DNA from 2 places in the Bradyrhizobium sp. 22 genome. Region 2 is predicted to be linked to the other one. Evidence: predicted binding sites of a transcription regulator. Region 2 holds the regulator's gene; the other holds the start of a gene.
The links. The regulator LexA, encoded in region 2, represses DNA repair genes until DNA is damaged. The targets are predictions, from matches to a motif close to TGTTCNNNNTGTGTTCNG.
Positions count from the first base shown of each region.

Region 1: K410_RS0108075 (ribonuclease T2 family protein) is a predicted target of LexA. The motif match lies at 2,793-2,810, and genes of this name have one in related genera.

Region 1 covers NZ_KI519399.1:1,426,954-1,431,487, forward strand. The annotation lists gene K410_RS0108060 (outer membrane protein) at 1-391, shown strand, start outside; gene K410_RS0108065 (cold-shock protein) at 490-705, opposite strand; gene K410_RS0108070 (23S rRNA (adenine(2030)-N(6))-methyltransferase RlmJ) at 972-1,832, opposite strand; gene K410_RS0108075 (ribonuclease T2 family protein) at 2,042-2,746, opposite strand; gene K410_RS0108080 (hypothetical protein) at 2,865-3,326, opposite strand; gene K410_RS0108085 (hypothetical protein) at 3,512-3,811, shown strand; gene K410_RS0108090 (DUF3617 domain-containing protein) at 3,854-4,384, shown strand; gene K410_RS0108095 (ATP-binding protein) at 4,396-4,534, opposite strand, start outside.
Region 2 covers NZ_KI519399.1:3,515,069-3,519,602, reverse strand. The annotation lists gene K410_RS0118020 (molybdopterin molybdotransferase MoeA) at 159-1,370, shown strand; gene lexA (transcriptional repressor LexA) at 1,546-2,247, shown strand; gene K410_RS40395 (hypothetical protein) at 2,798-3,232, shown strand; partial or broken gene K410_RS36955 (ComEC/Rec2 family competence protein) at 3,240-4,313, opposite strand; gene K410_RS39600 (GIY-YIG nuclease family protein) at 4,346-4,534, opposite strand, start outside.

The DNA of each region.
Region 1 (4,534 bases), 2.1 Mb from region 2:
CAATTTCCAGAACGGCCCTTGGGTGTTCGGTGTCGAGGGCGATATCCAGGCCAGCGGTGCCGACGACACTTTCGCGCCGTGGAAGTTCTCCAATCCGTGGTTCGGCACATTGCGCGGCCGCGCCGGCTATGCCTTCAACAACGTGCTGTTCTACGGCACCGCGGGCCTTGCGTTCGGCGAGCTGCGTGGACAGACCTTCGGCTGGGCGGAATCGCACACCACCGCAGGCTGGACCATCGGCGGCGGCGCGGAAGTCGGCCTCACTTCGAACTGGAGCGCCAAGCTCGAATATCTCTACATCGACCTGTCGACCAGCCAGTTCGCGATTACGGGGGTGTCAAACGGCTATAGCGCCAGCGTCGTTCGCGCAGGCGTGAACTATCGCTTCTGATAGCTGAAGAAGAAAATACCGGACAACACCTTCCCGGCCGCTCGCGGCCGGGATTTTTTTGCACGAAATATTGCGCGGCGTGCTTTGCGTCAGGCCCGCTAGGAGAGGATGACCAGGTTGACCGCCTTCGGCCCCTTCCCCTTCTTGTCCGGTTCGACTTCGAAAGTAATGCGCTGTCCTTCCGCAAGGTCCTTCAGTCCGGCCCGCTCCACAGCAGTAATGTGCACGAAGACGTCGCGGCCGCCGTCGTCAGGCTTGATGAAACCGTAGCCGCGTTCGCCGTTGAAAAACTTGACCGTTCCCGTCATGGCCATCGGGAAACTCCCCCTCATTGCTCCTCCGCCGCGACGCAGACTCACGTCGCGACATGACCGGGCCTTACGAAGCCCGGGAGAGCTGGCCATCCTTGGGCGGACCCTGACGGTCCGGCCGGATCTTTCTTAGGCCTTCACTCCGCCGCAACCATTCGCGGAAGCGGAACGTAAAGCCAGTCACAGAAACAGCATAATACGGTTCTCTGCGGATTGACTACCGCTCCTGCATATTTTTCCCAAGAATGCCGGAGTGTTACGGCTTTGATTTAGGGCTTGGGTACCTCCAATCGGAATCTGGCAGCGCCGCCTTGGCCGAGCGGCATTTCCAGCTCGGGCAGGATGGTCTTGAGCTCGCCCTGCAGCGTGTAGGGCGGGTTGACGATCAGCAGCCCGGCGGAGGAAAGAGCCCCGCCATCGAGCTGGGGCGCGACGCTGAATTCGAGGCGCAGGCATTTTCCGGGTGGTTTTGCTGCGGCTGCGAGCCGTGCCACTGTCTGGGCCAGCGTGTCGGTGGCACGCCGGCTCTTGGCCGGATACCAGATGACATAGATACCGGTCGGCCATTTCGCGAAGGCGGCGGAGAAGGCTTCGCCCAACCGCTCGAACTCGTCCTTGGCCTCGAACGGCGGATCGATCAGCACAAGGCCGCGCCGCTCTTTGGGCGGCACGAAGGCCGGCAGTGCCACCCAGCCGTCGAGGTCGACCACGCGGGCCTGTTCGTCGCGGCGCAGCACGCCGATCAGCGCTTTCCGCGCCTTCGGCTCGAGCTCGCAGGCCACCAGCCGGTCCTGCGGCCTGAGCAGGCCGCGCGCGATCAGCGGCGAGCCCGGATAGGCCTTGAGCTCCCCCTTCGGATTGTAGGCGCGCACGATGTCGAGATAAGGCTTGGTCAGCGCCGCGCTCTCGTTCGACAAACGGGCCTGCATCAGCCGCGCGATGCCGGTGAGCCATTCGCCGCTCCGGCGCGCCTCGTCGCCGTCGAGATCGTAGAGGCCGGCTCCGGCATGGGTATCGATGACGCGGAACGGACCCGGCTTGTCCTGCAGATAGGTGATGATGCGAGCCAGCACGATGTGCTTGATGACATCGGCGAAGTTGCCGGCGTGGAAGGCGTGGCGGTAGTTCATGCAACAGCACTACGCCACGCGAGCGCTTGAGCAAAGAGGCGCAATCATGTGTCCCGGATGCGTCGCAGCGTGCAGCGCTGCGACGCTGAGCCGGGACCCAGGGCGACGGAGGCTATTGCAGCATGGACCCCGGCTCTGCAGCGCACCGCCGAAGTGGCGCTGCGCCGCGTCCAGGGCACGAGATAAGGGTGCTGCGTGCAATAATGGGATCAACCACCTCTGATCGGCGGCATCGTCACCTGCTCGCGGCGGCAGGCGCGGCGGTCGGTTTCCTCGCAGGCGCGGAATTGCAGGTCCTTGCTGAGGCAGATGCGGACCTCGGAGAGCCTGGTCCGGTTGCAGGTGACGGAGACGGCGGCATTGCTGAGACCGGGGTTGGCCTTGATGAAGGCCTCCTCGACCTCCGCCGGCGCCACGGTCTTGGCCTGCGACAGATCGAGATATTCGGCCGGGATCTTGATCGCGGCGCGCGCTTTGCGGATCGTCTCGAAATAGCTGCGGCCCTCGAGCCCCGAGCAGGTGCCGTGCTTATCCCATTCGTTGAAGATCAGGCCCGTCGCCGGCATCAGGTCGAGCATCGAGGAGACGATGTTGCGATTCAGCCGCGGTGCCGGGCGCTGACAATATTCCGGGAAGCCGGCTTCATATTGCGGCCACAGCCCATGCACCACGAACGCATAGGGCCGTCCGCCGCACTGCATCTGGGAACGGCCGCCGCGCTCGGCCGCTTCCTCGCAGAACGAGGGCGACCACGACAGCGCCAGCACATAGAAATCGAACTCGCCCGGTGCGTTCTGCCGCTTGTCCTGGGCCATGGCGTCACCGGCGAACGAGGCCAGGCCGGCGGCCAGGATCAGGGAAAGGGCCAGCGAGATCACCAGGCGAGAGAAGGAATGCAATCCGGGATGAAACATGGCAACGCCCCTCAACTAGACTGTGCAAGGAAGCCTAGCAGGCGACAAGAACATTTCAAGAACAAAATTCCGGCGACCGCCGTTTGACCGCTGGTGGCCGACGCAGGGCGCCTCGGACTCAAGGCCTGGCAGCGCGGCAGGCCGGATTGTAAGCCCAGTTGCGGTCGAGCCCGACCACGCACCATTCGACGCCGCTGCCGTAGCCGGCGAATCCACCATCCTCGATGAGCGAGTAGTGCACCTTGCGCACCTTGCCGTCGGTGAGCATGGCGTCAGCGCTGCAATAGCGGCGCGGGATGTTGTCGGACTGCCAGGGCCGGAACGCGGTCTCGTGAACGGCGGAGAAGCCGGTGATCTTCAACGAGGAATTCCAGAACGTGCTTTCCTTTTCCCAGAACTGGGTCGCGATCGTCGGCAGCGCCCGGTCGCAACCGGCGACGGCGCCGTCATAGCGCGGTCCGCTCAGCCAGAAATTCATCTCCAGCGGATTGGCGGCCCTGGCCTCGCCGAGCGACACCGCCCCGAGCATGAGGCCGAGCACGGCGGCATAGCGGAATGATTTCAGGGAGGGGGCGCGCATGGATAATCCGGACAGCTAAGGTCTTACGAAGGTCGGACGGTGCCGCGAAGGCCAGGGGAGGTCAAGTGCAGCGCGGCAACACTTCGCCAGGACTTGACCACAACGTCGCGGTCGGCACGGCTTCGGTTCTTTCCACTTCCATCCCGGCACCGTAGACTGGAGGCCAGCCAATTGGAGTGACGGGAATGCGAATCATTGCGGCCGCGGGTCTTCTCGCCAGCCTGGTTGCCTCGGGTATGACGGCGAGCCAGTCGGCGCGTGCCGACTATGTGCCGCCGTTCAAGGGCAACGACACCGGCGGCATCATTGCCTATTCGATGGCCACCCAGGTCGATGCCCGGCAGGTCGCGGTCGATCACTGCGCGCGCTACGGCAAGGTGGTCAAATTCCTGGGCGTGCAGGCTTATGAGGGCGGCTACATCTCGTTCTCCTGCCGCTGGGTGCCCTACGGCGCCGCCGAGCAGCCGATCCGCACGCTCTACTGAGGCGTTGTCGTAACGCCGCAATCTCTCAAGTTGGGAGACCCCATGACGCGCAAACTCGCTTTGCTCGGCTCGATGCTTTGCCTCGCGGTGACGGCGGGCAGGGCCAGTGCCGACGATCTGCCGGTGCGGAAGGCCGGCCTCTGGGAAATGAAGCTGGCCACATCAGGCTCGCCCGTGCCTGAGATGACCATGCAGCACTGCACCGACGAGACCGTCGACAAGGAGATGAGCAACAACGTCTCCCCGATGGCCAAGCAGATCTGCTCCAAGCAGGAGATCAAGAAGACCGCCACCGGCTATGTCAGCGATTCCGAGTGCAGCGTCGCCGGCGTCAACACCACCTCGCACGCCGAGATCACGGGCGATTTCAACTCGGCCTACACGGTGAAGACGACATCGCATGCGAAAGGCGGCGTCGCCGGCGTTGCGGGACGCGATACGACGATGACACTGCAAGCAAAATGGCTGGGGGCGTGCAAGCCGGACCAGAAGCCCGGCGACATCGTGATGCCCGGCGGCTTCAAGATGAACGTGCGCGACATGGACAAGCTGAAGGCGCTGCTGCCGAAGTAGGGCTACGGCAGCTACACCGGGATCCGCACGCTCGCCCGCAATCCGCCCATCGGGCTGTCGCCGAGCGTGATGTCGCCGCCGTGGGAGCGGGCGATGTCGCGGGCGATGGCAAGGCCAAGGCCGGTGCCGCCTTCGTCCTGGTTGCGGGCG
Region 2 (4,534 bases):
CGGCGTTTCGCCTTTAGAATCACGTGTGCGGACTTGCACTTGCTCGATCACGGAGAGCACGCAGGATAGATCATCCTGCGTGCTGCTTTGCCTCGCGTCTGCAGTCAGCTAGAACTCTCGCCGCCCTATTGAACGATGTGCGAGCAGGAGTTTCGCCCGTGGCCCTGATGCCGGTTTCCGACGCCCTTGCTGCGGTGCTGGCAGGTGCAGAGCCGCTGCCTGAACAGATGGTTTCGCTCGACGAGGCCTATCACCGCGTGCTCGCGCATGACGTCGCGGCGCGCCGCACGCAGCCGCCGCAGGCGATGTCGGCGATGGACGGCTACGCCGTGCGCGCGGCCGATGCGGCAACGGTCGATTCCCGGCTGACGGTGATTGGCGAGATCGCAGCCGGCCGTCCTTTCGCGAGAGCAGTTGGCGCCGGCGAAGCCGTGCGGATCTTTACCGGCGGCGTCATCCCGGACGGAGCGGACGCGGTCGTGATCCAGGAGGACACTGTCGCGGACGGCAACAGCGTCACCATCAAGGAAGCCGCGATCGCCGGACGGCACGTCCGCCCGGCCGGGGTCGATTTCCGCGAGGGTGACGTGCTCCTGCGCAAGGGAACCCGCCTGACGGAGCGCGATCTCGCGCTTGCCGCGGCGATGAATCACCCGGATCTCGCCGTCTGCCGCCGTCCCAAGGTTGCGATCCTCGCCACCGGCGACGAACTGGTGAGGCCGGGCACCACGCCCGGGCACGGCCAGATCGTCTATTCCAACGGCTACGCCCTGCATGCGCTCGCCCGCAGCGAGGGCGCCGAGACCATCGACCTCGGTGTCGCCGCCGACACGCTGGAGGCCACCTCCGCCGGAATCCGCCGCGCCCGCGAGAGCGGTGCTGACATCCTGGTCACGACCGGCGGCGCGTCGGTCGGCGACCATGATCTGGTCCAGCAGGCGCTGCGGGGCGAAGGCATCTCGATGGCGTTCTGGAAGATCGCGATCCGGCCCGGCAAGCCGATGATGCACGGACGGCTCGGCGCAATGCGCGTGATCGGCCTGCCCGGCAATCCCGTGTCGTCCTACGTGTGCGCGTTCCTGTTCATGGTGCCGTTGATTCGCGCCTTGTCGGGCCGTTCAGTGATTCATCATCGCCGCGAGCGCGCCGTGCTGGGCAAGGATCTCGGCGCCAACGACCAGCGCGAGGATTACCTGCGCGCGCGCCTGGAACTGCGCGACGACGGTGCGCAAGTCGCCGTTCCCGTCAGCCATCAGGATTCCTCTCTGCTTGCGAATCTTGCTGCGGCACAGGTACTTCTCGTGCGCGCACCGTTCGCGCCGAAGGCCGAGGCCGGCAGCCCTTGCGAGGTGCTGCGGCTCCCCGTCTGAGTGCACGGCCACACACATTCCGCGAGCTCGCCGCCGTTCACGGTAAATTAAGCAGTTGCGGAACATGTATCGAACATATAGTGTCCGTTCATGATTTGTTTCGAGCATGTAGCGGCTTATCGCTGAACTCATCGTCTCGGAATCGAACGACATCAACCGGGGGACTTTGGTCGAGATGTTAACGCGCAAACAATACGAGCTTCTGAGGTTCATCAGCGAACGTTTGAAGGAAAGCGGTGTGCCGCCCTCCTTCGACGAGATGAAGGATGCGCTCGACCTGCGCTCGAAGTCGGGCATCCACCGCCTGATCACCGCGCTCGAGGAGCGCGGCTTCATCCGCCGCCTGCCCAACCGCGCACGCGCCATCGAAGTGATTAAGCTGCCGGAGCTCCAGGCTGCCGCCGGCGCCCGTCGCGGCTTCACGCCGAGCGTCATCGAGGGCAATCTCGGCAAGGTCCGCGCCAGCTCCAGCCCCTCCATGGACGAGGGCGAGCGGCCCGTTGCGGTGCCCGTGATGGGCCGTATCGCGGCCGGCACGCCGATCGAGGCGTTGCAGACCCGCAGCCACACCATCAGCGTCCCGCCCGACATGCTCGGCACGGGCGAGCACTATGCGCTCGAAGTGCGCGGCGATTCCATGGTGGAGGCCGGTATCCTCGACGGCGACATGGCGCTGATCCAGCGCAACGAGAGCGCCGATACCGGCGACATCGTGGTGGCGCTGATCGACGACGAGGAGGCCACGCTCAAGCGTTTCCGCCGCCGCGGGGCCTCGATCGCACTCGAGCCGGCCAATGCCGCTTATGAGGTGCGCATCCTGCCGCCGAACCGCGTGAAGATTCAGGGCAAGCTGATCGGGCTTTACCGGAAGTACTGATACCCGGAGCTTCAAGCGCCGCGCGCGCTTTCGATCGGCACCGTCGATCCAAGATTGGAGCGAACGCTTGGTCCGCTCCGGCTGGATGGTCCCTCTGGTTCTGCGCTGACCGTCCGGCTCCTCTTCCGCGCGACATCCGGTTCGCAAGCGCAGGCGCGCGGCCATTTCGCTCCGCCGCCAGAGTGCAGGGCAATCGCATTTGAATTTTGCAGAGGTCGTCATGCCCGGGCTTGTCCCGGGCATCCACGTTCATTGTGCTGCGTGGAAGGCGTGGATGGCCGGGACAAGCCCGGCCATGACGCTGCGGAGGCAGCTGGTGACCATCGCCACATGCGATAGCCCTGCGCGTGCCGGCAGTGCTGATACGCCGGCCAAATGCAAGGATGCGATGTTTGTTCCTATCGAATCCGGGAAAGATAATGTGATCGCGCGCTGCGGACGCGAGCCGCAGATTTGCCCATAACCAAGCAGAGCGTTGCAGGCTTCCACTCTGATTGAGGCCTGCGCCTCGACGAGACGCGGGTCGCCATCTTCGCATGAGGAGCACCCGATGTGTGACTACAGCCTGCATGCCGTCGCGACGCGTCCCGCTGAGGTCGGAGAGACGATCGTCACGACAACCTTCCGCGGCACCTCGACGCGCGGCTTCGCCTCCGAAGCCGATCTGTCCGTTGCGGTCTGCCTGCTGCCGGGGACGGAGCTCGCCTTCGCCGACAACGTCCGTTACGACAACCGCTGGATCTGGACGCGCACCGTCAACTCCCGCGTCGGCAAGTTCGGCAAGATCGATCCGCACATTCCCGATCGCCATCACGACGCGATCGAATTTCCTGACGGCAAATACGTGCTGGTGACGCAGCTGGTCGAAGGCCAGCGCGCAACCGTGCTGCAGCTGCCGGTGACGCAGCCGGTCGGCGAGCGCGAGCACAAGCCTGAGATCATCGCCGACAGTCGAGCGGCGGTCACGCGCCAACCGATCGGCTGATCAAAGCTCAGTCCTCGGCCTGAAGATCGGCCTCCGACGGCGTAGCGTCGCGGACGCGCGGAGCCGGCCTCGGCATGAGGGCTCCTTCGAAATCTCCCTCGCCGGCGGCCGCCGGCGACCAGGGGCGGTCTGCACCTCTCGCCTTGACCGCCTGAACCGCAAATCCGTCGCCATGCCGTGTCAGCGCCAGCGCGCCCTGGCGCGCGAGCCGCTGCCGATCCACCACCATCGCCGCGCAATCGGGCGGCGCGGGCCGCGCCGTCACCACCAGCGCGGCGCGGCTGCAATCGTCCGCCAGCGCATCGATCCGCGAGGCCAGCGCGACCAGGCGTCCGTCGGCGAGCGGTGTCACGCAGCCGGATTCGTCGCACGACACTCCCTCGGCCAACGCGCTGCTGCCGGCATCGCGCGGATCGGCGTCGGCCGCCAGCCACTCCTTCAGCAGGAAACCGTCCTTGCCCGCCCTGATCAGGTGCAGACGCCCATCCCTGCCCCGCACCGCGACGCTGGCGCCGTCCCCGGCAATCAGGACATCAGGCTGCCGCGCGGACAGGCCCCAGGCGATGGAAGCCAGCAGCACCACGGCACCGCACCAGCGCAGGGGCGTGCGCAACAGGCCCATCAGGATGATGCCGAGGCTCGCGGCGATCAGCGGCGCGATGCCGAACGCCGGAATGCGGCCGACCGCGCCCGGCAGCGCCGCCACCCAGCGCGAGACCGCGACCATCCAGTCGATACCCAGTCCCATCAACCACCAGAACACGCCATCGAGCCCGAACGGCGCTGCGAGCAATCCCAACAGCCCCGCCGGCATCACCAGCACTGAGACCACCGGCATCGCCCCGAGATTGGCGAGCACGCCATAGGGCGTGACGCGATGGAAGTGGAAGGCGGCATAGGGCGTGGTCGCAAGCCCCGCGATCAGCGAGGCCAGGAACAGCATCGCGATCTCGCGGCCGCCCCACAGCGCCACGCGTGCGGTCGCCGAATGATCGGGCGCGGCCAGCAGGTTCGGCATGCCGATCTGCACCAGCGCCACCAGCCCGAGCGTTGCAGCAAACGACATCTGGAAGCTCGGATAGCTGTTGCGAAATCCATAATGTGTGCCGTGCCTTAGCTTGCCTTGCGCTGGGCTGCTCGGGAGTCTGTTCGGGAGCGGACGTCGTCAGAATTGACATTCGTCCATTGCCTATTCTGAATTGGGTTTAGAGATTTGATCAGGGTAGCCTCGAGCTTAAGGCGTTGATGTTCATCAGTTGCAATATAAAACACATCATCGAATGGACGTCCGTTCAGGCGATG